DNA from 4 places in the Ensifer sp. Root558 genome. Region 1 is predicted to be linked to each of the others. Evidence: riboswitches for the same ligand, from Rfam matches in the RefSeq annotation. Region 1 holds a riboswitch; each other region holds the start of a gene.
What was found. Region 1 has a riboswitch for cobalamin ahead of ASD63_RS00150 (CbtB-domain containing protein). Riboswitches for the same ligand answer to the same signal wherever they lie in the genome.
Positions count from the first base shown of each region.

Region 1 (7,423 bases):
CTCCGGCAAGCGCCACCCGCACAAGCGTCGCCGCAGCCTTGCCCGCCACCTCCATGTAGTTTGGATCCCGGTGCAGCAGCACGACCGCGAAACTGCCGTCGAGCAGCAGCAGGATCTGCTTTGCCAGCACGGCCGGCTCGGCGACACCGGCTTCGGTAAAGGTCTCGGCAATCCAGGCCTCGAACTTCTTCTTGTGGGCGGCACCGATGCGGATCGCCGGATGACCGGGCATGTTGGCAAGCTCGGCGGAGGTGCGCAGGAAGCCACAGCCCTTCCATTTCGGATGGCGCGCCGCCCGCGCCAGGTTGACGAAGATCGCCTCGACCTTGTCGGCAATGTCCCCGTCGCCCGCGTCGAACCACTTGCGGAAGAGTTTCAGATTGGGCTGGTCGCGGCCTTCGAGATAGGCGGCGATCAGCTCGTCCTTGCTGTCGAAATGATAGTAGAGCGTGCGTTTGGTCACGCCCGCGGCTTCCGCCACCGCATCGACGCTGACGGCGCGGATGCCCTCGGCATAAAATAGCTTTTCCGCCGCTGCGACGATCAGCTCCCGGGTCGATTTCTCTGCTTTCGCCATCTCTCATGTATACCGACTAGTGAATATACATGGCATCTTCCCTCACCTAGCCTCTCCCCGTCAACACCTGCCGGAGAGCAACCATGTCGAACACCGTGCTGATGCAGATTTCCGAGGGCATCGCCCTCCTCACTCTCAACCGCCCAGAGAAACTCAACGCGCTGAACTACGAGCTGATCGACCGGCTCATGAGCCTTCTCGACCAGATCGAAGCGAACGACGGCGTCGGCGCCGTGATCATCACCGGCACCGGCGACCGCGCCTTTTCCGCCGGCGGCGATATCCATGAGTTCTCGGAAAGCGTGGCCAAGGGCGTAAACCCGGCCGTGCGCGATTTCGTCCGTCGCGGCCAGGGCCTGACGGCCCGGCTCGAAGCCTTTCCGAAGCCGGTCATCGCTGCCGTCAACGGGCTTGCCTATGGCGGCGGCTGCGAGATCACCGAAGCGGTGCATCTCGCTGTTGCCAGCGACCGGGCGCGTTTTGCCAAACCGGAAATCAAGCTCGGCATGCCGCCGACCTTCGGCGGCACCCAGCGCCTGCCGCGGCTGGCCGGCCGCAAGCGCGCGCTTGAACTGCTGCTGACAGGCGAGGATTTCTTGGCCGATCGCGCGCTGGAGTTGGGGCTCGTCAACCACGTCGTCGCTCATGAGGAACTGATGTCGGCCGCCCGTGACCTGGCAAAACGCATCATGGGCCACTCCCCGCTTGCAGTGCGCTCGATCATCACCGCCGTCACCCGCGGCCTCAACATGTCGATCGCCGAGGGGCTGCTGGTCGAAAGCGAACAGTTTGCCCAGATGGTGCCGACCGACGATCTTGCCGATGCGCTTGCCGCCTGGAAGGGACGGCGCATCCACGACGACCCACCGCGGCCTGGTCTCTTTTCGCGATACTTTTAAATTCAACCGAACGGTTGACAATTAGGTCGACCGAGAGGATATTCAACAATATGATTGAATATCAGAACGCACATCTCGATGCCGTGTTTCACGCGCTTTCGGACCCGACGCGGCGCGCCATGCTCCAGGACCTTTCGCAGGGCGAAAGACTGGTGGGTGAGCTTGCGGCGCCGTTCTCGATCTCGCTGGCCGCGGCATCGAAGCACATCAAGGTGCTGGAAGGAGCAGGTCTGGTGCGCCGCGAAGTGAAAGGTCGCACGCATGTGTGCCGGCTCGATGCCGCGCCGATGCATGCAGGCATGGAATGGATGCGCCACTACGAAGCCTTCTGGCGCACCCGCATCGACGCACTCGAGGCGCTGCTTCTCGCCGAAGACGCCACAATCCAAACTGATCCGGAGGAAAAGCCATGACTTCGTCTGCCACAGCCTTTGCCGGCGCCGATTACGGCCGTGTCGTCGCACCGGACGCGGTGCGCATCGAGCGCCTGCTTCCCGGCCCGATCGAGCGGGTCTGGTCCTATCTGACGGAGGAAAGCAAGCGCCGGCTCTGGATGGCGTCCGGAACGATCGGATCGAAGGAAGGGGCCGAGGTCGAGCACGTCTTCCGCCATTCGGAACTGACGACGGAGGACGATCGGCCACCGCAGAAATACGCCGAGCACGCCGGCGAGGTGCGCAATTACGGCCACGTGCTCGCCTGGGAGCCGCCACGACTACTGGCCTATACCTGGAACGAAGAGACCGGCACCCCGTCGGAGGTCCGCTTCGAGCTCAGCCCCCGCGGCGACAAGGTGCTGCTCGTCGTCACCCATAAGCGCATCGCCGACCGCGCGGTCATGACCAGCTTCTCTGCCGGCTGGCACGTACACCTCGACATATTGCGTTCTCTGCTCGAAGGCGAAAAGCCGGCAGCCTTCTGGAGCAAGTTTGCCGACCTTGAAGCGCAATACGACGCGCGTATTCCGAAGCCCTGACGGCGGGATGTGCTTGAAGGTCAAGGCGCGTGCAGGCGCCGGCAAGGATCGACTTGCCGGCGCTTTTCGTCAGGCGCGGGCGAAACCGAGAACGAAAAACGCCAGCGCGCCGATCGAGGCCCATGTGCGCACGTGGTTCCACCAGACCCAATCAGTCAGATAGCGCTCACGCCAGAGATCGGTCGCCGCCTGACCGGGGGCTGCCGCGGCGAGCGCGTCATTCATCGGCACGTTGAAGACAATGGTCACCAGCAGCACGCCAACGACATAGGCAATGCCACCGGCGGCAAGCCACCACCTGCCCTCGCCCCCCGAGATGAAGGCGACGACGACGAGCGCAAGGGCGAGCAGCGCCGTGCCCATGAAGGCGCTGAGGAAGATCGGGTTCTGGATCACGACATTGATGGCGTTCATCGCGGCGATCCCCTGCTCCGGCGGCAGCCGCGACAGGGCCTGCATGATGCAAACCGAGAAGATGAAGAACAGCCCGGCCATCAGGCCGGAACCGATCGCGGCGGCAAACGCCAGAGCGGGGATCAACGGGATCATGCGGCAAGACTCCAAACACCAGTTGCTGCGGTTTCCCGGGCGTAATCGGCAAATTCGCGCGGACGCCGCCCAAGCACGCGCTCGACATCGGACGTCATGCTGGAATTGCGTCCGTCGAGCACCGAGGTGAAGAGATAGCGGATGAGTTCGACATAGTCATCCGGCACGCCGTCCGCCTTGAGATGCGCTGCGAAGTCGGAAACCGGAATGGCCTGATAAGAGATCCGACGGTTGGCGGCCGCGGCGATCTCGGCGACGGCCTGGGCAAAGGTCATCAGGCGCGGGCCGGTCAAGGCATAGACCTTGCCGATATGCGCATCGTCCAGAAGGGCCTCAACCGCCACGTCGGCAATGTCGTCGCAACTGACGAAGGGCTCGGTGACCTCGTCCACCGGCAGGAAGACCGAACCACTCACCACGCTGTCAGCCAGGAAGCCTTCGTCGAAGTTCTCGAAGAACCAGCTGCCCCGGATGACCGTCCAGTCGGCGCCGGAGGCCTGCAGCGCACGCTCGGAGGCTTCCGCCTCGTCCTCGCCGCGGCCCGACAGGAGCACCAACCGTTTGATGCCGGTGCGAACGGCAAGGCTCGAGAACTTGGCGATGACGTCGACGGCGCCCGGCACCGCCAGATCGGGCTGGTAGCAGACATAGATGCGATCGACATTTTCAAGGGCGGGCGTCCAGGTCGCCTCATCCGTCCAATCGAAGGAAGGCGACGCCGAACGGGCGCCGATGCGGACCGCTACGCCCCGCTCCCGAAGGCGATCGGCCACCCGCCGCCCCGTCTTGCCGGTACCGCCCAAAACCAGTGTGACTTTCTGAGACATCGCTTCCTCCTGAGGTTCCACCAACAAACATGAGCATCTCTCACATTTGCAAATGTGATAAATCCTCGTATTTTAGGAGTCAAGTCAAAATGTGAGCATTACTCATGATTCCAGATGCAAGTCCCGCCACGCTTCCCGCCGACGACGAGCCTGCGCTGCGCCGGACGCCGAGCCAGAAGCGCAGCCGCGAGCGCGTCGAGCAGATCCTTGCCTGCGCGACGGCGCTCATCCAGGAGAAGGGCAGCGACGCCATGCGCATGAGCGAAGTCGCTGAAAAGGCGGGGATCTCGATCGGCTCGCTTTATCAGTACTTCCCCGACAAGGCGGCAATCGTGCGCACGCTGGCCGAGCGCTACAATGCGGTCTGCAACGAGTGCATCGCGGCCGAACTGGCAAAGGTCACGTCGATAGCCGAACTGCGCGACGCCTTCTCGCTGCTGTTCGACATCTACTACGACATGTTCCTCGCCGAGCCGGTCATGCGCGACATCTGGTCGGCGATGCAGGCCGACAAGGCACTGCGCGAGATCGATCTTGCGCAAAGCCGCGCCGGCGGAAAGCTGCTTGCCGATGTCTGGGCCTGCCTTGTGCCGGAGACGCCGCGCGAAGAGATCGACAGCGCCGCCTTCCTGATCATGCATCTCGGCGACTGCACCATGCGACTTGCAGTCTCGGTCGACCGGGCCGAGGGTGACCAGATCGTCGAAGCCTACAAACGCATGACCATCAAGGATTTTGTCGCGGATGGACCGCGCGGCGGCGCGCACTCAATTGACAACTCCATGACACAATCCTAATCATCTGGGATCGATTGGTTCCCGGGACGCGAACGTGTTTCGGGAGTAAACGGGAATGTGACGGATGGACCCAAGCTGGGCATTCAAATCACGGCCGACCCCGCGACTGTAGAGCGACGTCGATCCACCGTTCCGGAGCGATCCGGAAGAAGCCACTGGCAAGACCGCGAGAGGGCGGCCGAGCTGGGAAGGCGAGGCAGATCGAGGGCATCGAGCCCAACGCCGTGAGCCAGGAAACCTGCCACTCGATACGGGCATAGGGCCCAACCGGGAATTTCCCGATGCCATCACGGAGGTTGTCATGGCTACGTCTACCATTTCGAGCACCCCGCTCTCCCTCAGCGATCGTCTGACCGCTGGCGTCATCGCGCTCTTCATCGGCGCATTCCTCGTCTTTGGCGCCGGCCTTGCCAACTCGGCAGTGCTGCACGACACGGCGCACGACACTCGCCACTCCTACGGCTTCCCCTGCCACTGACCGATGCGCCGGAACGTGAACAACGTTCCGCATCGAACAATCTGCGGACCTGAACGCATCCGGCCTGAGCCGGATGGAGGCCTGCGTGCATCCCGGTTTTTCCGGCGCGCGAAGGCCATCCGCAGCATTGGGAAAATGGGAAGGCTCAAGGACCACGCCACAGGGCGTGGCTTTTGTCGTTATCGAGGGATTTCAAGATGATTGTCAGAACGCTTCTGGCCGCGATCGTGGCTGGATTGATTGCCGGTGTCTTCATGACCGGCGCCCAGGAACTGCGCGTCACACCGCTGATCCTGCATGCAGAAGAATTCGAAGGCGAGGCACCGGCCGCCACCGAACAGCCCGCCGCCCAGCCGGGTGCGGCACAGCCGGCCGCAGAAAACCACGACCAGCATTCGTCGCTCAAAGCCGTGTCGCCGTTCGGCGCTTTCCTCGACGCTTTGTCGCCGATCACCCCGGCCTATGCCCATGAGGGCGAGCATGAGGAAGGCGGCATCATGTTCGGCATGAGCCGCTTCTCCGGCACGCTGATGGCGAACCTCGTCACAGGTTCCGGCTTCGGCCTGCTGCTCGCCGGCGTCAGCCTGGTGATCGGCTACCCGATCACGCTCAGGAACGGCGCGCTGTGGGGCGCCTGCGGCTGGCTTGCCGTGCACATGCTGCCGGCGATCGGTCTGCCGCCGGAACTGCCGGGCTTTCCGGCAGCCGAACTCGGCGACCGCCAGACCTGGTGGCTGGTGACCGTGGCGCTCTCCGCCGTCGGCCTCTATCTCGTCGTCCTGCGCGAGGAGATCGTCTCCAAGGTCGCAGGCCTGGTGGCGATCGCAGCACCCCATGTCTACGGCGCGCCGCAGCCGCTCGATATCACCAGCAACGTTCCGGCCGTGCTCGGCGCCGAGTTTGCGGTTGCCGCACTCGCCACCACGCTTGCCTTCTGGATCGTGCTCGGCGTCGTCTCCGGCTTCATCAACGAGCGCTTCGTCAAGGCACAGTGATCACTGATCACAGATCGTCAGCAAAGCGACGGCGGGGTTCAGGTCCCGCCGTTTTGCATGAGATGCGCCGCCAGCCGCGCGCGGCGATCTTCCGGCTCCAGCAGCACGCAGGTGTCGCAGAAACTGCCCCCTTCCGTCTTGAAGTAGAGACAGCAGCCGCAACGGATCCGATACTGGCGCGACAGCTGAGCGCCGCTTGCCGGATCGAGAGCCGCGATCTGCTCGTAGCAGAGCTCCTCTGAGTAGAGCCGCGAACCCGGTCGTTTGACGATCGCCAGCGCCTCGGCCATGCCGCGCGCCTCGTCGCCGATCGCGCGGCCGATTTCCAGGAACGCGCCGGCCAGGGCATCAGCCGCGAGCCGCCATTGCGCCCCGCTCGACAGCCCTGCTCGCGCTTTCAGAACCGCAACGACGGGTGCCAGATGGGCGATGAAGCCCGGTTCGAATGCGCTGACGCCTTCGCCACCCTGGCGCTCCGTCGCCGGCGGATGCAGGCGAAAATGATAGCGCTTGCCCGCGACTTCGACGCCACGGTGAAGCCGCGTCCAATCCTCGAAACGAATGCCGGCCACCTCCGCCTGCAACCCGGCGCCGAGATGGAACGCGCCAAGGACCACGCTCAGCTGGCGGCTATAGAAGGCGATCAGATGCGCCGCCCGGATCCGGTCGGTCATGCCGACCCCGAAGAAATCCTGATAGGCGAGCCCCGCCTCAAGGCCAGCGCTGCCCGCAGCCCAGAAGTCGCCCGGCGCGCTGAAATCACTGGCCGCCGGCCCGAGCGAGACGGCAGCCTCGGGAAACTGGGCACGCAGATGGTCGGCGACGGCCAGCGCCTGCGGCGCAAACGCCGCGGTCTCCGCTGTCGGCCGGTGGTCGTTCAAGCGCATGCCGTCTCCGTCGTCCATTCTCATCCTCTGGCGCGGGATGCGGGCGGATTACCACACGCGCCTTCCCCCTCCTGCAGCCAGCCACCGTCGAAGCCCGCCCGCTCAAGGCCGAGACGGATCGCCGGCATGCTGCGCATCAGCGCCCAGCTAAGGCCGCTTTGCCAGTTCTCGATCATCATGACAACGATGCCCTGGTCAAGACCGACGACACGCGCATCGATCCAGCCCTCCGGGCCTGCGCCGGCGGCCAGGCTCGGGTTAAAGCCGCCGGGAAAGCGCCCTTCGCTCAAAAGTCCCGGATAACTGTCTGCCATATGCACGAGGGAGGCCCGCGCCGCGTCCGGCTCGAACGGCAGGCAGGCGAGCGGCGCCCAGGGCACGAGCGTGCCGTCATCAAGGCCGTAGGGTGCGCCGCGGTTCACATAGCCGAAAAGCCGC
Region 1 covers NZ_LMGC01000001.1:21,395-28,817, reverse strand. Annotated here, with positions in the region: gene ASD63_RS00185 (TetR/AcrR family transcriptional regulator) at 1-577, opposite strand, end outside; gene ASD63_RS00180 (crotonase/enoyl-CoA hydratase family protein) at 661-1,476, shown strand; gene ASD63_RS00175 (metalloregulator ArsR/SmtB family transcription factor) at 1,527-1,889, shown strand; gene ASD63_RS00170 (SRPBCC family protein) at 1,886-2,452, shown strand; gene ASD63_RS00165 (anthrone oxygenase family protein) at 2,522-3,001, opposite strand; gene ASD63_RS00160 (NAD(P)H-binding protein) at 2,998-3,828, opposite strand; gene ASD63_RS00155 (TetR/AcrR family transcriptional regulator) at 3,933-4,625, shown strand; cobalamin riboswitch at 4,624-4,886, shown strand; gene ASD63_RS00150 (CbtB-domain containing protein) at 4,927-5,103, shown strand; gene ASD63_RS00145 (CbtA family protein) at 5,301-6,098, shown strand; gene ASD63_RS00140 ((2Fe-2S)-binding protein) at 6,137-6,985, opposite strand; gene ASD63_RS00135 (glucoamylase family protein) at 7,006-7,423, opposite strand, start outside.

Region 2 (7,423 bases), 740 kb from region 1:
CTCGGCCTTTCCGCCGCCGGCGTCCTGAAGCCGGAACTGCTGGCGCAGATGGCCGAAAAGCCGCTGATCATGGCGCTCGCCAATCCGACGCCGGAAATCATGCCGGAAGCCGCCCGCCAAGCCCGTCCGGACGCGATGATCTGCACCGGCCGCTCGGACTTCCCGAACCAGGTCAACAACGTTCTCTGCTTCCCGCATATCTTCCGCGGCGCGCTCGACTGCGGCGCAAGCACGATCAACGAAGAAATGAAGATGGCGGCCGTACGCGCCATCGCCGGTCTTGCCCGCGAAGAGCCTTCCGATGTTGCCGCCCGCGCCTATTCCGGCGAGACCCCGGTCTTCGGCCCGGACTACCTGATCCCCTCGCCGTTCGATCAGCGCCTTATCCTGCGTATCGCGCCGGCGGTTGCGAAGGCAGCCGAGGAAAGCGGCGTCGCCACCCGTCCGATCCAGGACTATGACGCCTATCTCGACAAGCTGAACCGCTTCGTCTTCCGCTCGGGCTTCATCATGAAGCCCGTCTTTGCCGCCGCCAAGAACGCCCAGAAGAACCGGGTTATCTTTGCCGAAGGCGAAGACGAACGCGTGCTGCGCGCCGCCCAGGTGTTGCTCGAAGAAGGCACGGCCCGCCCGATCCTGATCGGCCGTCCGCAGATCATCGAGACGCGCCTGCGTCGCTATGGCCTGCGCATCCGTCCGGATGTCGATTTCGAGGTGGTCAACCCCGAAGGCGATCCGCGCTACCGCGACTATGTCGAGGACTATTTTGCCCTCGTCGGCCGTCTCGGCGTCATCCCGGAAGCCGCCCGCACGATCGTGCGCACCAACACGACCGTCATCGGCGCGCTCTCGGTCAAGCGCGGCGAAGCCGATGCGTTGATCTGCGGCGTCGAAGGGCGCTACAGCAAGCACCTGCGCGACGTATCGCAGATCATCGGCAAGCGCGACGGCGTGCTCGATTTCTCGGCCTTGAGCCTGCTGATCTCGCAGCGCGGCGCAACTTTCTTCACCGACACCTATGTGAGCTACTGCCCGAGCGCCGAAGAGATCGCCCAGACGACGGTCATGGCGGCACAGGAAATCCGCCGCTTCGGCATCACCCCGCGCGCCGCCCTCGTCTCGCATTCGAACTTCGGTTCGCGTGATTCGGAGAGCGCCACCAAGATGCGCACGGCGCTGCAGCTCGTGCGGGAACTCGCGCCCGATCTCGAGGTCGACGGCGAAATGCACGGCGATGCGGCGATCTCGGAAGCGTTGCGCCAGCGCGTCATGCCGGACAGCAGCCTGTCGAGCGAAGCCAACCTGCTGGTCTTCCCCAATCTCGATGCCGCCAACATCACGCTCGGTGTCGTCAAGACCATGACCGACAGCCTGCATGTCGGCCCGATCCTGCTCGGCTCGGCGCTTCCCGCCCATATCCTGTCGCCGTCCGTCACCTCACGCGGCGTCGTCAACATGGCGGCTCTGGCGGTGGTCGAAGCCAGCCATCCGGGTTGAGATGGCAACGCGGAGATCGCCACCGGTCTTCGCTGCATTCGGGCGCCATGCCGGCGCCGGCAAAACCGTATCCGGATGTCGCGCCTGCTTCAGGCGCGGCATCGCTGGTTTTGCAGATCACCCGCGAATCAGCCCCTGTCACGCGGCCGATCGACGACTACAATCAAGGCGTGCACAATTGGTATTACACACCAATCGGGAAAGTTTGCGCTGGACAAAAGGTGAACCTCTAACCATGCTGGGGCCTCGGACGAGATTCGGTGTTGTGGCATGACTGAGCAGCAGGCTGTCCTCGACATGCTGGAAATCCTGGAATGTGGCGGCTGTGTCGAGCCCGCTCATTTCTTCACATTGATGCGTCGAACCTTCCGCATTGCCCATCTTCTCTATCTCGAAGCGGAGCCCTATGCGGACGAGCTCAAGGTTTGCCGGCTGCATCACACCTTCGGCGCCTACGCTGCCGAGATCTACCATGCCCGCAGCCTTCACCGGATCGATCCGATCCTGAAGCTGGCGCTTGGCGGCGTGCGGCCGGTGGAATGGACGATGGCACGGCATCGCTTCCCGGAATGCGAACCGTTGTTCCAGGCAGCCCAGGAAATCGGCATATCCACTGAGGGCGTCGCCTTGCCATTGCCCTCGCCCGCCGGGCGCATGGCGTTGCTCGCAATCAACGTCAACATGACAGCCGGCGAATGGACGACCTATCGCCGCCATCACCTGCGCGATTTCCAGCTGGCCGCCAATCTCTTCCATGCCGCCATGCTGGAGCACGGCGCCATGGCCGGCAGCATTTCGACCCGAGAGATGCGGTTGACCGGCCGCGAGACCGAGGTCCTGACCTGGGCCGCCGCCGGCAAGAGCTATTGGGAAATCGCCACGATCCTCGGCATTTCCGAGCGCACCGTGCGCTTCTTCATGACCAATGCGCGACGCAAGCTGAATGTCGTTTCCAACACTCAGGCTGTGGCACAGGCCGTACGACACGCTCTGATACCCTCCGTTTGACACCCGACAATACGCCTCCACCGAAACCCCTCGAAATCTAGTGGCAAATATCGCGCATTTGAACTGTCGCTAGCGACAGTTACGCAACCGCCGCGAGCCTGACAGCATCGCCCCATCCCCAAACTCGGATGGAGAAAACGATGATCAGGATCCTGAACGGAAAGACCCGCGCACAACACCCGGCGGCCGTCGACGACATGTTCCGGTTGCGCAAGCGCGTCTTCCACGACTTCCTGAAATGGGACGTGCAGACCGAAGGCGACTGGGAAATCGACAACTACGACCAGGCAAACCCGCTCTACGTCCTGTCCTATGCGCCCGATACCGGCCGGCTGCGCGGCGCGCTTCGCCTCCTGCCGACACTCGGCCCAAACATGCTGGACGATACCTTCCCGATCCTGCTTGGCGATAATCCGGAAATCCGCAGCGCTTCGGTCTGGGAATCCAGCCGCTTCTGCATCGAGCCCGAGATCTCGCAGGACCGCGCCTCGAACCAGGTGACGGTCGCGGCCGCCGAACTGATGTGCGGCGTCGGCGAGCTGGGCCTTGCTTCCGGCATCAGCCACATCGTCACGGTGACGGATGTGTTCCTGGAGCGCATGTTCCGGCGCATGGGATGCCCGGGCGAGCGTATCGCCGAACCGCATCGCATCGGCTCCGTTTTCGCGGTTGCCGTCGCCTGGGAAGTAACGCCGGATCTGCTCACGCGGATGAAGGCGGTCGCTGCCATCGAAGGTACCGTGCTCGAACGTCCGATGTCGCTGGAAACCGCCCGCGCCGCCTAAGCGCGTCAGTCGATCTGCGCTGTTAACGCAAACCGTCGCTTGTCGTTGCACGATCACCGACAAGCTCTATGATGGAGGCGAAACAGGAATGCCGCTGGCAGCCACCCGCAGAAGGTCGGCGCCGACCTGGCAACAGGAAGAGACTTTCGCCCGTGTTCACGCGCATGAAACACGTCGCTGCGGCCCTTGTGCCTCTGGTTCTGATCGGTGCCGGTCCGTCACTGGCATCGACGGCCTGCGACCGACTGAACGCGCGGCTCGCGCAACTGCCTGACTACGTCGCCAGCAATGCCGATGCGCGCGACTACGCAAGCGCGATCTCGCGGCAGAATATCGAGCTGCGGCGGGCAAAGAACGACCGCCGCCGCGCGGGTTGCGGTGGCGGCAACGCCATTGGCTTCGACGGCGGCGACCCCGACACCTGCTACGGCCTCAACAGCCTGATCGCCGAGATGGAAGACAATCTGCGCATGCTGAAGTCCGAGCGCGAGCAGATCGTCGCCGGCGGCAGCGACGACAGCCGGCGCCGCATCCTCGCCGCGCTGGAGATCAACGGTTGCTATGGTGACCGCGAGGAGTTCGCAAGCGTGGAACCGGACGTGCCGGAAAGCCACCGCAACATCGTTGCCGACCTGCCGCCGGAAGACGCCTACGGCCCGATGCTCGGCCGAGGCGAAGACGGCTACGCACCGCAGGAGCGCTACTATAGCGGCACGCTCAGAACCATGTGCGTGCGTACCTGCGACGGCGCCTTTTTCCCGGTTTCTTCAGATGCGACGCCGGCCGATTTCCCGCGCGACGAGCAGGCCTGTCGGGCGCGCTGTCCGGGGGCTGAGACCGAGCTCTATTTTCACGACCTCAACACGGAAGAGAGCGACAAGATGGTCTCGGCCGTGACCGGCCGTCCCTATACCGAAATGCCCAACGCCTTTGCCTATCGCACCCGCGCTGTCGGAAAACCCGGCCAGTGCGGCTGCCAGATACCGCAGACCGCCTCGACCACACCGAAGGCAAACGGAACGAAGATCGGTGACGACCAGTCGTCGATCATCGTCATCGAGACCAAGAAGCCGGAAGCGGCGAGCAATACCGCCAAGGCGCCGGCCGAAGAGCGGCCTTATGATCCGTCGAAGAACAAGGTTCGCGTCGTCGGCCCGACCTACCTGCCGCAGGAAGAAACCGCCATCGACCTCAAGCATCCGAAGGGACCGGCCTATCAGCCGGTCCAGAATTGATCGGACGAGGCCTTACGCCTTCTCCTTGCTGCGTCCCCATCCGTCTTCGAAAACCAGCTCGTCGAGCGGCAGGCGCTGGCGCCAGCCCTTCACAGCGAGTTCCGGCTGCTGATAGAGGCGATCGACATAGCCGAGGCAGAGCCAGGCAACGATCTCGATATGATCTGGGATGCCGAGAATCGCCTTGATCTCGGCCTCGTGGAAAATGCTCACCCAGCCGACGCCCACCCCTTCGGCCCGCGCAGCAAGCCAGAGGTTTTGCACGGCGCAGACGGTGGAATAGACGTCCATCTGCGGATTGTGGGTGCGCCCGAGTACGACGGCACCGCCGCGCGTGCGGTCGCAGGTGACACAGATGCTGAGCGGCGCCTTGCGGATGCCTTCCAGCTTCAGCGCACGGTACTTGGCCTGTTGTTCCGCCTCGAACATCAGCGCGGCCTCGTCATTGGCGCGGCGAAACGCATGCCAGACGCGCTCACGCGTTTCTTCCGCCCGCACCAGCACGAAGTTCCACGGCTGCATGAAGCCCACGGACGGGGCGCTGTGCGCAGCGGCCAGCAGGCGCCCGATCAGATCTTCCGGCAATGGCGCGGGCAGGAATTCATCGCGCACGTCGCGACGTGTCTCGATGGCACGGTAGACGGCCTCCCGCTCTGGCAACGAAAAGGCGCCGGCAGCCGCAAGGCCGCCCTTCGGTTCAGTCAGCATCGTTCGATCCCCAACAATGCGAAACCTCCCGCCGTCCACGCGGGGTTCGGTCTATCTCGCCAGGCCGGTCTTCTGACTTCGGTTCAACCGATCACCTCGCCTTCCCAGATCGATTGAAGATCCAGTGGCAAAACCTTGAATCAATTCAAGGCTCTCTTAGACGCGATCGTCCCCGTCACAGCGTTGGGCACGTTCCGGAATGACACCGGATTCCCGATTCTCCCGCTTTCGCGGGCACCTGACGACGGCACTAAGTGCACAGCCGTTTGAGAAAGACAAGCGGCGCCAACCCGGTCGAGACATGGCGCGCCACTTTCCGCCGGCTACTGTCGAGCTTAGTCGTTTGCCTCCGCCTCAAAGCGGAGCGACCGGATGCGGCGAGCCGTCATAGGCGCCCCAGACCGACTGATCGAAGCAAATCACCGATCCGGTCATCAGCCCGGACTCGGCCGACGACAGATAGGCGCAGGCCCGCGCCACTTCGGCCGGATCGACGAGCCGACCGAAAGGCTGGCCGGCCGCCGCCTTTTCAAGCCAATCGGCAGCCGCGCCATGAAACTCGCGCTGGATGCGGTCTTCGCCTTCGGACGCCATCCAGCCGATATTCAGGCCGTTGACGCGAATGCGGTTGCGAAGAAGCGCATAAGCCGTGTTTTTGGTCAGCGTTTCGAGGGCGCCTTTCGACGAACAATAGGCGGCAATGAACGGCTGGCCGGCCATCGCCGACATCGAGCCGATGTTGACGATCGTGCCCTCGGTCTTCTCCCGCCGCATGATCTTCACCGCCTCCTGCATCAGGAAGAACGGCGCGCGCACATTGATCGCGAACATGCGGTCGAAGAGTTCGGGCGTGGTGTCGAGGATCGTGCCACGGTCGGTGATAGCTGCGGCGTTGACCAGCGCATCGACCCGGCCGAATTCCGCGTCGCAAGCGGCGACCACCTTGCGGGCGTCCTCTACTTTTTCAAGATCGGCCTCGACATAGACGACTTTCGCGCCGCTTGCCTTGCCGATCTGCTCGGCCTTCGCCCGCCCCTTGGCGGCGTTGCGGCCGCAGATGACGATGCCTTCAGCGCCGCGCTCGGCGAAAAGGCCAGCAATCGTCGCGCCCAGTCCCTGCGTACCACCGGTGACGATGGCGATCTTGCCTTGCAATTGTCCACTCATCGAATTCCTCCCTTGGAAATGATCGTTTGAAACGGCTGCGGCTCCCGGCTGAAACACACCGGGAGCCTGTCAAATTGTAACTCGCTCGTCAGCTCAGCTTGCGCTTCGCCTGCGCCTCCAGCACCGAGAGAAACTCTTGTTCGCCCGTCCCCGCAGTGAGAGCCTCGCGCATCAACTGCGCCTGCGTCTTCGGCGCCAACCCGCCGAGTGGCGGATCCCGGTCGAGATTGGTGGGGAACGAATAGCCCTCGGCACAGGAGGAGATCGCGTTGGCCGCTTCCGCCTGCGTCAGCGTCCCGCCCGCCAGCAAGGCCCGCAAGGCCGGATAGAGCGTCGCGCTCATGGTCAGTCGGTCAACGGTTTCCATTGCGCGACCGAAGGCCGAAGACACCTGCAGCAGGTTGGCCACGCGGCGGATATCCCGGGAGCGGTTGGTGCCGGCGGCATGGAAGAGCGCCGGGTTGAAGAAGACAACGTCGCCCTTTTCGAGCGGAAGCTGCACATGGTGTGCGTCGAAATAGGCGCGGAATTCCGGCCGGTTGAGCGCCAGATAGCCCGGCACATAGGTTTGGCTATAGGGCAAGAACAGCGTCGGTCCGCTTTCGAGCGGCATGTCGCGATGGGCAACCGCCCCCTGCAGCGTCAGCACCGGTGAAAGCCTGTGCACATGCGCCGGATACTGCTCGATCACGGCCGCGGTCTGGAAGCCGAGGTGATAATCCCGGTGCGCCGATTGCGCCGCACCGCCAGGATTGACGCGATTGACCTGCGCCGTCATCTGGTAGTTCGGCCCGAGCCAAGCCTCGCTGACGAGCGCTATGACGGCATTGCCGTAATAGGAGGCGAAATTCTCCGGCGCGTTCAGGCAGTGCTTTTCCAGCGAGTTCCAGATGCGGTCATTGGCACCGGGTTTGGCGAAGTGATCGCCGCCGCCGCTGTTGCTTCGATGTTGCTCTTCGATGATGGCGTCAAAGACCCCGCTTGCGACGTCGATTGCTGTCGTATCGGCAAAGGCGCGCTTGA
Region 2 covers NZ_LMGC01000001.1:759,508-766,930, reverse strand. Annotated here, with positions in the region: gene ASD63_RS03805 (NADP-dependent malic enzyme) at 1-1,497, shown strand, start outside; gene ASD63_RS03800 (LuxR family transcriptional regulator) at 1,768-2,505, shown strand; gene ASD63_RS03795 (acyl-homoserine-lactone synthase) at 2,646-3,290, shown strand; gene ASD63_RS03790 (DUF2865 domain-containing protein) at 3,455-4,525, shown strand; gene bluB (5,6-dimethylbenzimidazole synthase) at 4,538-5,233, opposite strand; cobalamin riboswitch at 5,278-5,490, opposite strand; gene ASD63_RS03780 (SDR family oxidoreductase) at 5,588-6,400, opposite strand; gene ASD63_RS03775 (phytanoyl-CoA dioxygenase family protein) at 6,489-7,423, opposite strand, start outside.
Region 2: it holds a riboswitch for cobalamin, as region 1 does, so the genes downstream of both, bluB (5,6-dimethylbenzimidazole synthase) here and ASD63_RS00150 (CbtB-domain containing protein) in region 1, are expected to answer to the same signal.

Region 3 (7,423 bases), on a different contig from region 1:
TACAGCGCGCAGGAAACGCAGCCCTGGACCTGCGTACCCTCGAGCGCCATCTGCCGAAGGCGGATGTAGTAGATGGTCTTGATGCCCTTCTTCCAGGCATGGATCTGAGCACGGTTGATGTCGCGGGTCGTTGCCGTGTCGCGGAAGAACAGGGTCAGCGACAGGCCCTGGTCGACGTGCTGGGTGGCGGCCGCATAGGTGTCGATGATCTTCTCCGGCCCGATCTCGTAGGCGTCCTGGTAATATTCGAGATTGTCGTTGGTCATGAAGGCGGCCGGATAGTAGACGCGGCCGATCTTGCCTTCCTTGCGGATCTCGATCTTCGAGACGATCGGGTGGATCGAGGAAGTGGAGTGGTTGATGTAGGAGATCGAGCCCGTCGGCGGCACGGCCTGGAGGTTCTGGTTGTAGAGGCCGCCAGCTATCACCGCCCGTTTCAACTCCAGCCAGTCTTCCTGCGTCGGGATGGAGATGCCGGCTTCCTCGAACAGGCCCTTCACCTTTTCGGTCGCCGGCAGCCATTCGGTCTCGGTGTATTTGTCGAAATAGTCACCCGACGCGTATTTCGAGTTTTCGAAGCCGGCGAAGCTCTTGCCCTTCTCGACCGCCAGCCGGTTCGACGCGCGGATGGCGTGATAGGTCACCGTGTAGAAATAGATGTTGGTGAAATCGATGCCTTCCTCGGAGCCATAATAAATGCGCTCGCGGGCGAGATAGCCGTGCAGGTTCATCTGCCCGAGGCCGATCGCGTGGCTGTCGTCGTTGCCCTTTTCGATCGAGGGCACGGACGAGATGTGGCTCATTTCGGAGACGGCGGTGAGGGCGCGGATCGAGGTTTCGATCGTCTGGCCAAAATCCGGGCTGGCCATGGCAGCGGCAATGTTCAGCGAACCGAGATTGCAGGAGATGTCCTTGCCCATGTGCTTGTAGGAGAGGTCGTCGTTGAACTCGCTCGCTTCGCTCACCTGCAGGATTTCCGAGCAGAGATTGCTCATGGTGATGCGCCCGGCGATCGGGTTTGCCCGGTTCACCGTGTCCTCGAACATGATGTAGGGATAACCGCTCTCGAACTGGATCTCGGCGATGATCTGGAAGAAGTCGCGCGCCTTGATCTTGCGCTTGCGGATGCGGGCATCCTCGACCATCTCGCGGTACTTCTCGGTCACCGAAATCTCGGTGAGGGGCACGCCATAGACCTGCTCCACGTCATAGGGTGAGAACAGATACATGTCCTCGTTGTTGCGGGCGAGCTCGAAGGTGATGTCGGGGATGACGACGCCGAGCGACAGCGTCTTGATGCGGATCTTCTCGTCGGCGTTTTCGCGCTTGGTATCGAGGAAGCGCATGATGTCGGGGTGGTGGGCGTGCAGGTAGACAGCACCGGCTCCCTGGCGCGCGCCCAGTTGGTTGGCGTAAGAGAAACTGTCTTCGAGCAGCTTCATGACCGGGATGACGCCGGATGACTGGTTCTCGATCTGCTTGATCGGCGCGCCCATCTCGCGGATGTTGGTGAGCGACAGCGCCACGCCGCCACCGCGCTTGGAAAGCTGCAGCGCCGAATTGATGGCGCGGCCGATACTCTCCATGTTGTCCTCGATCCGGAGCAAAAAGCAGGAGACGAGCTCGCCGCGGCTCTTCTTGCCGGCGTTGAGGAAAGTCGGCGTTGCCGGCTGGAAGCGGCCGGAGATGATCTCGTCGACGAGATCGCGGGCAAGCCCTTCGTTGCCGCGCGCCAAGGCCATCGCCACCATGCAGACACGGTCTTCGTAGCGCTCCAGGTAGCGCTTTCCGTCGAAGGTCTTCAGCGTATAGGACGTGTAGTATTTGAACGCCCCGAGGAAGGTCGGAAAGCGGAACTTCTTTGAATAGGCATGATCGTAGAGATCGCGCACGAAGTTGAAGGAATACTGGTCCAGCACTTCCTGCTCGTAATAGCCCTCGGTCACCAGATAATCGAGTTTTTCCCGGAGGTTATGGAAGAACACCGTGTTCTGGTTGACGTGCTGGAGGAAGTACTGTTTCGCCGCCTGCCGGTCCTTGTCGAGCTGGATCCGTCCCTCTTCGTCATAGAGGTTCAGCATTGCGTTCAGCGCATGATAGTCGAGCGCTGCTTCCGTCGCCTTCAAGGGGCGTTCGAGTGTCGTGACGTCCAAAATCGTTCCATCCCGTTTTTGACATTGGCGACGTCCTCGTCGGTCCCGAGCAGCTCGAACCGGTAGAGATAGGGTACCCGGCACTTGGCCGAAATCACGTCGCCGGCGATCCCGTAGGTCGCGCCGAAATTGCTGTTGCCCGCTGCGATCACGCCGCGGATGTGAGAGCGGTTGCCCGCGTCGTTCAAGAAGTGGATGACCTGCTTCGGCACCGCCCCGCGGCCATCGTCGCCGCAATAGGTCGGCACGATCAGCACATAGGGCTCTGCGACCGTAAGTGTGTCCTTACCTTCCCTGAGCGGTATGCGTGCGGCGCGATGGCCGAGCTTTTCGACGAAGCGATGGGTGTTTTCCGAGCGACTGGAAAAATAGACGATCAGGCCCATCGCCCGCGTCCTTCAGGAAAGCGCGCTGATCATGTCCGGGCGGAAACCCGCCCAATGCCGCTCGCCGGCGACGACGACCGGGACCTGCCGATAGCCAAGACCCTGCACCAGCGCGAATGCATCGGAATCCTCGGAGATATCGACGATGCGATAATCGATGCCTTGGCGGTCGAGCGCACGGGTTGTGGCGGTGCATTGGACGCAGGCTGGTTTGCTGTAGACGGTGATCGACATGGGTTCCTCGTAGGGTCTGGCAAATGGGCGCAAAAAGTCGTCGGATCGCGCGAACGCGAACCGTGGTGTTGGCGATTGGACACGAAACATCGCTCCCCGGTCGACTCGACCGGAGTTGACGTCGTCAAGCTGGCCCAAGGTCGGTTACGCAACCGGGCCGGCTCGTTTTGGTGGGGCGCTCAGGAATTCCGCGGATGCGGGTTTTCAAGGCGCGGCCTTTCAATCAGGCGCGCAACAACGCGCACCCGTCCGCAGAAGGTGGATCTGAACTGGAAGAAACTGGCATGACTTCACCCCGAAGATTTCGACGGGCTGCCGGGGAGACGTCGAGACGATCGGGCAGGCTCATCCTGCCACGCACTCAACCCCTCCGGACACCCCGCCCGTGGACGTTTGGTGATCGAGGCAGGTCTCCTGGCTTACGGGTCAAAGCTTCCATCCCGACCTTCCCGAGGCCTCATGCCTCAGTGGTCCAAATCCGGACAGTCGCTCGCCGTCTACAGTTGCGGGGGCAGCTACGGCATAGCCTCAGCGGAAACCCGCCGGCGCACCGTATTCCCGTCTTAGCTCCCAATCCTTGCGAATCGGAAGAACCTCGAACACTAGATATAGTAGTTCATCGCAAATCTACGTCAATAGGTGTGAGGTGCCGGACGGCCCGTGCGGAGGGTCTTTTCTTTTGCAGTGTGGATAACGGAGAGTAAACGGCGCTTTGAACCGGCTCTCCGTCGGGGGCTTCGTCTCGCCGCCGAAACGGCAACAAGCGCCGCAGCGCTCGCAGGGTTTTGGGGAGAAATTTCGATGGAGCCATCACGCGGGCCGGATGCTGCACTAGGCGATCCAGGCCCGTCGCGTCTCGGCACTCGCTCAATCGCAGAGCAGGATGCTGACGTCCTTGTTTTTGCCGGGTTGCGCACGCGGCGAGACTGCCATGGCCCGTGGCTTGCTCGCGCCCTTGCAGCCTGCCGAGGTTTGCGGCACGGATGAGGCCTCTTCCTTGGGCCAGTGCCACGGATCGGCTGTATCGCCGATGCGCGGGCGAATGTGCTCCTGGTCCCGCGTCAAGCCGATATCCCGGAGCTGGAACTCGTTGAAGGTATCGATGGCAACGGAGGGGCTGAGGGTCTTATCGGCCCAGTTCAGAACATAGTAAATCGTTGATCGCATTGCGCTAAGCATTGCTATCCTCACTTCTCTAAAAGGTCGTGTGTTCGCGAAAAAAGTGAGGGTTTTTGCCGTTTCGCGCAAAGCGATTTCTCGCATGCTGGCATAAAGAATGCTTATCTCAGTTCCATGAGCAAGATTCCTCCCATGAGTGCGGTGCGCGCTTTTGAGGCCGCCGCCAGGCACCTGAGTTTCACCCGCGCCGCCGAAGAGCTCAGCATGACGCAGGCGGCCGTCAGCTATCAGATCCGGCTGTTGGAAGATCGCATCGGCGCGCCGCTGTTCGTCCGGCTTCCGCGCGAGGTGCGATTGACTGGCGCCGGGCGGCAGTTGGCGCCGAAGGTGACCGAAGCGATCGATCTCTTAGGGGCAGCCTTCTCGGAGATCGCCGACAAGACCGAGCATCACCTGCACATCTCCGTGCTCCCGACCGTCGTTTCGAGCTGGCTCGGCCAGCGCCTCGCCTCGTTTCAGACCGCGCATCCCAATATCAGCATCAGGGTGCACATGTCGACCGAGCTGGTCGACTTCAAGCGCGACGCCGTCGATCTCGCGGTGCGCAGCGGCGCCGGCGACTGGCCGGGCAACGATGTCTTTCCTTTGTTTCCGCTCGATTACGTGCCTGTCTGCAGGCCCTCCTTCCTGGAGAAGCACCAGCTCAAGGAGCCCGCCGACGTTCTGAGGGTCCGGCGTTTCGGCAACGCCAGCTGGTGGCGGCGATGGATGATCGAAACCGGCGTCGAACCGCCGGCAAGCAACGGCACCGAATTGATCTTCGACGTCCAGGCGATGGATGTCGCCACAATCCTGGCGGATCACGGCATTGCGATTGCCGTCTCAACCTTCCTGATGGATGAACTGAAGAGCGGCAGGCTCATCCGGCCGTTCGAGCACGTGGTGCGCGACGGCCGCGCCTATTGGCTCGTCTATCCGCAAAGCACCAGGCGGCAGAAGAAGATCCAGGCTTTTCGCGACTGGGTCGTTGCCGAAGCCGATGCGTCGAATGCGATGCTTGCCACCGTGATGGAGGTGTCAAGGTCGCTTCATCCAGGGGGCAGCGCAAGCGCGCTCACCAAGCCGGAATAGGATTTGCTGAGCGGGGCTGCGTAGGAGCCGCGCTTGCTCGTCGAAAGCCCCTGAGACACCAGTGCTTCCGCCTGCTTGACCGCGGCCGACACGCCGTCGATGACCGGCACGCCGTAGTCGGCCTGGAGCATGCGGGCGAGATCCGCCATGCCGGCGCAACCGAGCACGATTGCCTCGGCGCCGTCCTGATGAAGCGCCAGTTCGATCTCGCTCCGCAGCTTGGCAAGGGCGTTCGAGGACTTGTCCTCCAGTTCAAGCACGGGAATATCGGCGGCGCGCACCTTCGCCCGGCCCGCCATGCCGTAGTGCCGGGTCAGGTTTTCGATCAGCACCCGCGAACGTTCCAGCGTCGTCACGACGGTGAAGCGCTGCGCCACCATGGCTGCGGTTGCGACAGCGGATTCGCATAAGCCCACCACCGGCATGCGGGCTAGCGCGCGCGCCGCCTCAAGCCCCGTATCGTCGAAGCAGGCGATGACGGCGGCGTCCGCGCCCGCGGCTTCGCCGTCACGGATCTCCGCGAGCAGGCCCGGAAGCGCAATCGCACCGTCATAATGCCCTTCGATCGAGACCGGACCGGATTTCGATGTGCGGGCGAGGATTTCCGTGTGGGGTTCGGCGACCGCCCGCGCAGCAGTCGCTGCCTTTGAGGTCATCGAGGCGGTGGTGTTGGGATTGACGATCAGAATGCGCATTGGTCCTAGCTCAGCTTTGCCTGGCGGCGCCGCAGCATCAGTATGACAGCCAGCGCGACTAGGATGATGGTGAAGGAGAAGAGGGTTGTGACCGTGCCGAGCGCATAAAGTACCGGCGTCGTCACGTTCGTCGTCATGCCGTAGATCTCGAGCGGCAGGGTGTTGTAGCTGCCTGATGTCATCAGCGTGCGGGCGAACTCGTCATAGGAGAGCGTGAAGCCGAAGAGACCGACGCCGATCAGGCTCGGGGCGATCATCGGCAAAAGCACATGGCGAAAGGTCTGCCACGCCGTCGCGCCGAGATCGCGAGCGGCCTCTTCATAGGCCGGCGAAAACCGGTTGAAGACCGCAAACATGATGAGCACGCCGAAGGGCAGCGTCCAGGTCAGATGCGCGCCGAAGCCGGAGGAATACCAGCCGGGTTTCAGGCCGAACTGCTGGAAGACGACGCCGATGCCGAGCGAGATGATTATCGACGGCACCACGAGACTGGCGACAGTCAGATAGAACAGCGCGGTCGCGCCGCGGAAGCGCCGGCGGAAGGCGAGGCCCGCAAGCAGGGCGACGACGACATTGACCACCATGACCATCAGCCCCAGCGTGAAGGACCGGCGGAACGAAGCGCCGAAATCACCGACCGCCTGCCTTTCGAACAGATTGTAGAACCAGTGCACGGAGACGCCGTTCAGCGGAAAAGTGAGACCGCCGTCCGGCCCCTGGAAGGCGAGGATCAGCACCGCCGAGAGCGGGCCGTAGAGGAACAGCACGAACAGGGTGAAGAAGGCTGCAAGCAGGTAGAATTCCTTGCCGCGTTTCTCGTGAGGCATGTCAAAGCTCCTTGCGAATGTCTACGACGCGTAGGATGGCGGCGACCATCAGGAGAACGACGATCAGAAGAACCACCGCGTTGGCGGCGGCGGCCGGATACTGCAAGAGCGACATCTGGTTCTTCATCATCAGCGCCACCGAGGCGCTCTGGCCGCCGGACATGACCTGCACGGTCGAGAAATCCGCCATGACGAGGGTGACGACAAAGATCGAGCCGATGGCGATGCCGGGCTTGGCGAGCGGCAGAATGACGTTCCAGAGGATCTGGAAGCCGGAGGCGCCGCAGTCTCGGGCCGCTTCGATCAACGATCGGTCGATGCGCATCAGCGTGTTGAAGATCGGCGTCACCATGAACAGCGTGTTGAGATGGACCATGGCGAGCACCACGGCAAAATCGGAATAGAGCAGCCACTCGATCGGCTGTGGGATGAGGCCGAGCTCGATCAGGGCAGAGTTCACAAGACCGTTGCGGCCGAGCACCGGGATCCAGGAAATCATGCGGATGATGTTCGACGTCAGGAACGGCACGGTGCAGACGAGGAAGAGCACCATCTGCATGGTGGTGGTACGAACATGGAATGCGAGGAAATACGCTACCCAGAAGCCGATCGCGAGGGTCAGTGCCCAGACGAGAACGGTGAATTTCAGCGTGTTGAGATAGGTCTTCCACGTCACCCAGGAGCCAAGCGTGTCGGCGTAGTTCATCGTCAGGAAGTCCGGGTAGAGACCGGCAAAATCATAATCCCAGAAGCTGACGACGACGATCGTCAGGATGGGCAACACGAAGAAGAAGCCGAGGATCAGCGTCAGCGGCAGCGCCTGGATGTAGGAGGCAAGCGCGCGGGGAATGGCGGGGCGACGGGGCGCCGTCTCTGTT
Region 3 covers NZ_LMGC01000037.1:46,061-53,483, forward strand. Annotated here, with positions in the region: gene nrdE (class 1b ribonucleoside-diphosphate reductase subunit alpha) at 1-2,153, opposite strand, end outside; gene nrdI (class Ib ribonucleoside-diphosphate reductase assembly flavoprotein NrdI) at 2,123-2,539, opposite strand; gene nrdH (glutaredoxin-like protein NrdH) at 2,552-2,773, opposite strand; cobalamin riboswitch at 3,160-3,386, opposite strand; gene ASD63_RS31300 (hypothetical protein) at 3,641-3,940, opposite strand; gene ASD63_RS31305 (LysR substrate-binding domain-containing protein) at 4,085-5,023, shown strand; gene ASD63_RS31310 (aspartate/glutamate racemase family protein) at 4,981-5,718, opposite strand; gene ASD63_RS31315 (ABC transporter permease) at 5,724-6,545, opposite strand; gene ASD63_RS31320 (ABC transporter permease) at 6,547-7,423, opposite strand, start outside.
Region 3: it holds a riboswitch for cobalamin, as region 1 does, so the genes downstream of both, nrdH (glutaredoxin-like protein NrdH) here and ASD63_RS00150 (CbtB-domain containing protein) in region 1, are expected to answer to the same signal.

Region 4 (7,423 bases), on a different contig from region 1:
CTCCTCGGGCATCAACTGCGGCAAGCGCCGCTGCCCCTACCGCGTGCCGGGAACGCTTGACGACATCGACGTGAATGTGGCGGCAATGTCGCCGCCGGCGCTGAAAGCGATCTGGGCACAGGGCGCCTTGCTGCCGGAAAAGCCACTGCCGCTGATGCTCGTCGCCCAAGCCGAGCGGGGAACGGGCATGCAGGCGATCGCAAGGGCGACTGCGATGTTTAGCGAGCCGCTGCTCGTGAGCCGCGCTGACGCTACGAGCGGCGCCGGCAGCGGTGTCGACATGCTGGTGACCGGCTCGATCGATTTCGCCCGCCAGGAACGTGCCCTGCAGGTGGCGATCGCCGGCAATGATGCCGCCCAGGGCGCCTGCTCCAAGACGGGGGCCGGCACCGACGCCCCGGCAAGCATTTCCGCCAATCCGATCCCCTGCAACGCGCCCTAAAGCCTGTCGCGTGAAAAGCATTCACGCGACAGGCTTTAAGCGCTTGTTGTTATGCATGTCTTTGTCGCAAAACCGCTGCACACTTTTGCGCGACATCATTAAAGCCTTCAAGCTTCGATCTGGACGTCTCCGAGCGGTCGCGAGCAGCAGGCGAGGATGTAGCCCTCATCGATCTCGTCGTCGAGAATGCCGCCATTGTGGCTCATATCCACCTCGCCTGAGACCTTCATCACCCGGCAGGTGCCGCAGATGCCGCCTTCGCAGGCAGCGCCGATGCGCACGCCGTTGGCGCGCGCCGCCTGCAGGATCGTCTGGCCGGGCTTGGCCTCGATCTCCTTGCCGCTCATGGTGAAGGCGATCTTGGCGGCCTGGACCTCGCCCTCGTCACCGGCGCCGGCGCGCACGGCAATCTCTTCCGCCGCAGGTGCGGCGGCCGGCTGGAAGCTCTCCTCGTGGTAGCGGCCCATGTCGAAACCGGCCGATTTCAGCATCTCGCGCACGCCGCGCATGAACGGTTCGGGGCCGCAGCAGAAAACGGTGCGGTCCATGAAATCGGGCGCAAGCAGCGGCAGCTTGGCGCCATCAATGCGGCCGCGAAGCCCGTGCCAGCCGTGGCGTGCCTCATGTCCCTCGACGATGAAGCCGAGGTTCAGCCCGGACATCTGCGTCGCCAGAACCTCCAGCTCCGAACGGAACAGCAGGTCCTCCGGCCGACGCGCGCAGGAGATGAAGGTCACATCCGTCTCCGGCACGCAGTCCGCCATCCAGCGCGTCATCGACATCATCGGCGTGATGCCGGAGCCGGCCGAGATAAACAGGTACTTGTCGCCGGGATGGCGGACGAAGCTGAAATCGCCGAGCGGGCCAAAGGCGCGGAGTTTCATTCCGGGCTTCAGGTGCTCGAACATCCAGCGGGTGCCGATGCTGTCTGACTGCGCCTTGACGGTCACGGCGATCGACAGCGGCCGCGAGGGCGTCGACGACAGGGTGTAGGTGCGCATCACTGGCTCGTCGGCGACGGGCAGTTCGAGGGTCACGAATTGCCCGGGCAGATAGCGAAACCAGGCGGGCTTTTCGGCCCGGAAGGTGAAGGTCATGACATCGGCGGTCTCGACAACCGCCGATGTGCATTCGAGCATCTGCTGCCGGTCGATCCAGACGTGGAGCGCGTCGAAATGGTGAAACGAAGAGGCCATCTGCATGTCAGGCGACCCTTGAAAGCGGAGCCGCGTCGCCGGCAAGGCGCTGCTCCATGAACTTGCAGTACCACTCGACGAACTGCATCACGCCACCCTCGTGCTCGGGCGAATAGGGACCGGGCTCATAGGCCGGTGAGCGGATGCCGAAGGCATTTTCCTCGACGATCTGACGGTCCTGGTCGTTGGTCTCGGTCCAGACATGCGTCAGTTCATCTAGATTGTAGTCGACGCCTTCGACCGCATCCTTGTTGACGAGCCACTTCGTCGTCACCTGCGTCAGTTCGGGCCCGAGCGGCAGCACCCGGAAGGTGATGGCGTGGTCGGCGAGCACATGGTTCCAGGTGGTGGGATAGTGGAACATCAAGAGCGTGCCGATCTGGCTCTGGGAGACGTCGGCGGACAGGGCCCGCCTGACGGCGCGGGCGCCCGACATGGTGTAGCTTTCGGCATTGTCGACAAGCGGCATGCGGGCGGCGCGGAACTGACCGGTCGGCGACATCTTAAATTCGCTCGGCAGGCCCTCGGCCTCGCACTTCGCCCAATGTTCGGCGATCACAGGATCATCCTTGGCGCCCTGCACCCCGGTCGCCGTCGGCGCCTCAGGATAGGTGCGGCAGAGTTCCGGATGATTGGCGGCGCAATGGTAGCATTCGCGGTTGTTTTCCCAGACGAGCTTCCAGTTGCCCTTCTCGATGATGGTGCTTTCGAACGCGACCTTGGTTTCGCCGAGCCGATGCGGCGCGAGATACGGCAAGGCCATGTCGCGGAACGCCGTGAAATCCATCGGCTTTTCCGACAGGTTGATGAAGATGTAGCCGCCGACCGTTTCGCAATGGATCGGCTTCAGACTGTGGGCGGCCTTGTCGAAATCCTCTCCCATCTGCCGGGCAAAGAGCAGCGAGCCGTCGAGTTCGTAGGTCCACTGGTGATAGGGACAGACAAGCTTTGCCGACGAGCCTTTCGCCTGCGTGCAGACGCGCGAGCCGCGGTGGCGGCAGGAATTGTGCAGAGCCCGGATGGCGCCCTGGCGGTCGCGGGTGATGACAACGGGGTAGTCGCCGACCTGGACGGTGAAGTAATTGCCGGCCCGCGGGATCTCGCAGTCATGGCCGATAAACAGCCAATCCTTGTACCAGATGTTTTCCAGATCCTGCCTGTAGTAGTCGGGATCGATGTAAAAGGCCCGGTCGAGGCTGTAGCCGTCCTGCCTGCCCTTCAGCTTTCGAAGCATATCGTTTCTGGTGTCCATGTCCTGTCCTCATGCGCCATGTTTCGGAGAGGCAGGACAGGAACCCGCACGGGCGCACGCCCATGCGTTTGAGGCTCCGATCCGGCTGCCCGCCGCAACCCGTTACGGTTATGTCCGTCAAGGCTGGTTTCCGGGCTCAGGAGCCGTCCTTTCGGACCTGCCCGGCGCCTTCCCGGACGAACCGTCCAGTGGCCTTTGCCGAGGCTTTCGCTCCACCACCGTTGCGGGGGCAGCGCCGGGATTTGACCGGCTTCCCAATTCTCCATCTTCCCTTCGAAGACGGCACCTTGAGTAAGGATATGTAATCGCGGAAGTCACCTTGGCAGCTGCCCGATAGCGACATCCAATTCCAGAATGACGACACGGAAAAAACCGCCACAAAAGGCCACCGTCTTAGAATTTTTACATTGCAAACATATAGATAGATCACATCTTGGGCAATTGCCGACTTTTGCGGCGCGGTCGGCGCAGATGCGGGAGGGCTTCGCCCGTTTGCGACATCGCGTCAGATAGAGAACGCTAATGATGCAGCCAGGACGAAATCATTCATTAACCATGAGCCGCTAGCCTAGCCGGCGGACGAGAGAGGTCCTGCAGGCAGGCAGATGGCGCGCTGACGATCATGGCAAAGTTGAGATACTACGACGCGACAGCCGAGAAGCTGCCGACAATCCCGCCGAAGGTGGCGGTTCATACCGAATTCCTGCGTACGGGCCGGATCAACCGCAGGCAATGGTTGCCGAGCGAACGCCGGTATTTGAGCTATGAGGAAGTCGCAGACAGGACGGGCAAGAAGCTCAGCACCGCCGGCGACACGACCCATAAGCGGATCAACGGGTTCCACAACTCGATCCAGTTCCCGAAGATGATCTTCCACCGCACGCTCGTCGGCCGGCCGCATCTCGGCTACTGTCACGTGACGGCGGCGCGTACGCCGGTTACTCCCTCCAAGGACATCACCTGGTCCTTCTACTTCGCCAACTTCTTCTGCAACCTGGGCGACGAGACGCATTTTTTCGAGAGTATCCAGCCCGGCTATTCACGCATGTACTTCGCCGTCGCCATCGAACCGGGCGCCCAAGCCGGGCAAATGGTCATCAACCGCAACTTTCGTGACAACGGGCTGCTGTTTCGCACGGATGATCCCAAGGTCGCGCTGAAAAACGTACTGATGCTTGGCGCCAAGGATGACGCGTTGCGTCGCATCATTCGCAGCCTCTGAGCCGAACCGGTTCCTTCAAAGAAAATCGTTCTGTTTTTCCGGTGCGTCCGTTAAGGAAGCGTCGGAAAGGAAACGGCATGGCTGAGATCATCGACACGGATAGAGAACCGGACCGCGCGATCGCGCGCGCCTGCGCCGTTCTTGGCGAAGGSGAGCCGGTCGCCATTCCGACCGAGACCGTCTACGGCCTTGCCGCCGACGCTACCAATCCCGATGCGATCAGTCGCATCTACGAGATGAAGGGGCGCCCGCGCTTCAATCCGCTGATCTCGCATGTTTCCGACATGGCGATGGCCGAAGCCCATGTGCATTTCGATCCGATTTCGAGGCAGCTGGCCGAAGCCTTCTGGCCCGGCCCGCTGACGCTGATCCTTCGGCAGCGCGCCGACAGCACGGTTCATGCGCTGGCGTCCGCCGGCCTCGACACGCTCGGCATCCGCATGCCCGACGGTTTCTCGCGCCGGGTAATCGCTCACTTCGGGCGACCACTGGCCGCGCCCAGTGCCAATACGTCGGGCAAAATCAGCCCGACCAGTGCGGTCCATGTGGAAGCCGATCTCGGCGACAAACTGAAGCTGATCCTCGACGCCGGCCAGGCCCAAATCGGCCTTGAGTCGACGATCATCAAGGTCGACGGCGACGAGATCCGGTTGCTTCGGCCGGGTGGCCTCGATGCCGCCGAGATCGAACGCCTGCTTGGTCGTCCGGTGACCCGGCCGGAGACGGCGGGAGCGACGATCGAGGCGCCGGGCATGCTCGCCTCGCACTACGCGCCCGGCGCTGCCGTCCGGCTCGATGCCGCCGAGGTGCATGCCGGCGAAGCCTTGATCCGTTTCGGCGGCAATCGGATCGCCGGCGAAGAGCAGGCGGCCGTCGTTCTCGATCTCAGCCCGACTGGCAATCTGCGCGAAGCCGCCGCCAATCTCTTCGACTATATGAAGCGGGCGGATGCCAGCGGCGCAGAGACCATCGCCTTCGGGCCGATCCCTTCGGACGGGTTGGGGGAAGCCATCATCGACCGGTTACAACGGGCGGCGGCACCACGAGGGTAAGATAGTGTGCGGCATCTTCTCCGCACCCACCCTCATCGAACGGCACCAATTGCGGTTATGATCGCCGCCGACCAGGAACCGAGGACCAGATCCTCAGATCGACCGATCCGATAGCGCGCGCAGGCGCAATGCGAAGTGAGGCCCATGACCACCCTTCCCTCTCCCGAACTCATCGCTTCCTTCGCCGAGATCGTCGGCAACACCAACGTGCTGACGGACGAAGCCGACAAGGCGCGCTATCTCGTCGAATCGCGCGGACTTTACCGCGGCACGACGCCGATGGTCCTGCGTCCGGCCAACGTCGACGAGGTCTCGCGCATCATGAAGCTCGCGAGCGCCACCCGCACGGCGATCGTGCCGCAGGGCGGCAACACCGGCCATGTCGCCGGGCAGATCCCGCGGGAGGGCAAGGCAGACATCGTTCTTTCGCTGGAACGGCTGAACCGCATTCGCGACATCGATCCGGTCGGCAATGTCATCGTCGCCGATGCCGGCTGTATCCTCGCCGATATCCAGAAGGCGGCGGACGAGCACAATCGCCTGTTCCCACTGTCGCTCGGCTCGGAAGGTTCAGCCCGCATCGGCGGCAATCTCTCCACCAATGCAGGCGGCACCGCCGTGCTTGCCTATGGCAGTATGCGCCAGCTTTGCCTCGGCCTCGAAGTGGTGCTGCCGACCGGCGAAATCTGGGACGGGCTGCGCCGGTTGAAGAAGGACAATACCGGTTACGACCTGCGCGATCTCTTCATCGGTGCCGAGGGCACGCTCGGCGTGATCACCGGCGCCGTGCTCAAGCTTTTCCCGAAGCCGCTCGGGCATCAGGTCGCCTTTGCCGGAGTCGGCAGCGTCGAGCATGCGCTCGCTCTGTTTGAAAAGGCGTCCAGCCTTTGCGGGCCGGCGTTGACCGGCTTCGAGCTGATGCCGCGGCTCGGCGTCGAATTCACCACCAAGCACATCCCCGGCGTTCGTGATCCGATGGAAACGGTCCATCCCTGGTACGCGCTGATCGATATCTCGACGTCCGATAGCGCCGAAAGCGCGGAACGGATGGTACAGGATCTGCTGGAGCAGGGATATGCGGCCGGCCTCGTCGAGAATGCAGTGATTGCCGCCAACGAGACACAGGCGAAGGCGCTGTGGCACATGCGCGAGAGCATGTCGCCGGCACAAAAGCCCGAGGGCGGCTCGATCAAGCACGATGTCTCCGTGCCCGTCTCCAGCATTCCGGCCTTCATGAAGGAGGCGGATGCCGCCGTCGTGAAAGCGATCCCCGGCGCCCGCATCTGCTCCTTCGGCCACATGGGCGACGGCAACATCCACTACAACATTTCGCAGCCAGTCGGCGCCGACAAGCAGGCCTTCCTCGACCGCTGGCGCGAAATCAACGCCATCGTCCACGGCATCGTGCTTGGGTATAACGGCTCGATCTCCGCCGAGCACGGCATCGGCCAGTTGAAGCGCGACGAGCTCGCCGAGGTCCGGGCGCCGATCGAAATCGAGCTGATGCAACGCATCAAGCACGCGTTCGATCCCGCAGGCATCATGAACCCCGATAAAGTGCTGCGCGCCGACGGTTGACGACGCGCCGTTTCGCGCGGCGCGCGGCGATGCAGCAACAGGCTTGGGCTGACCGTCAGACGGCGTGCGTCAGCGGCCGCCTGCGCGCAATTGCGAGAGCGACAGCAAGGTCTCGGCACTGACGCCAGCGCTGCCGCCGCCAGTCAGAATCGCGAGACCGGGCGATACATCCTGGTTGTTCTCGACGTCGTAGAGCGCCGTGAAGCGTTGCAGAAGCTTCTCAAGCTGACCCGGCTGCTGCAGTTCCTTGATGTTGACGGTGCGCTCGATAAAGGCCGCCTGGGCCTCGATCTTGGCGTTCTGCAAGCCCTCCGGCATGCTGTAGGCGGTCTTGATGACCTCGAACAGGGCGCGATCGGCCAGGATGTCGTAGGCCGTGTTGATGTCCGAGGCCTTGCGCTTGAAATAGAGCGCCAGGCGAATGCCGCCGTTATCGGCGCCCTCCTTCTCTTCGAGCGACTGATTGAGGAAGAGATCAACGGTGGTGACGAGACCGCGGCGGGTCTGGATCTGCCCTGCCTCGCCCCTGACGATCTTGCCGTCCTTGTCGAAGTTGAAGGACGAGACGATCTCGCGATACTTCAGCCCATTCGGGTCGGTGTTGATGAAGCTCTTCGGATCTTCGAGATCCGACGTGAACATACTCCTGAGATAGTCGGACTTGACCGTCTCCGGATCGAT
Region 4 covers NZ_LMGC01000023.1:570,076-577,498, forward strand. Annotated here, with positions in the region: partial or broken gene ASD63_RS22605 (GH25 family lysozyme) at 1-301, shown strand, start outside; gene ASD63_RS22610 (hybrid-cluster NAD(P)-dependent oxidoreductase) at 550-1,644, opposite strand; gene ASD63_RS22615 (aromatic ring-hydroxylating dioxygenase subunit alpha) at 1,646-2,890, opposite strand; cobalamin riboswitch at 2,994-3,195, opposite strand; gene ASD63_RS22620 (DUF6656 family protein) at 3,513-4,112, shown strand; gene ASD63_RS22625 (L-threonylcarbamoyladenylate synthase) at 4,190-5,164, shown strand; gene ASD63_RS22630 (FAD-binding oxidoreductase) at 5,309-6,742, shown strand; gene ASD63_RS22635 (DUF1217 domain-containing protein) at 6,812-7,423, opposite strand, start outside.
Region 4: it holds a riboswitch for cobalamin, as region 1 does, so the genes downstream of both, ASD63_RS22615 (aromatic ring-hydroxylating dioxygenase subunit alpha) here and ASD63_RS00150 (CbtB-domain containing protein) in region 1, are expected to answer to the same signal.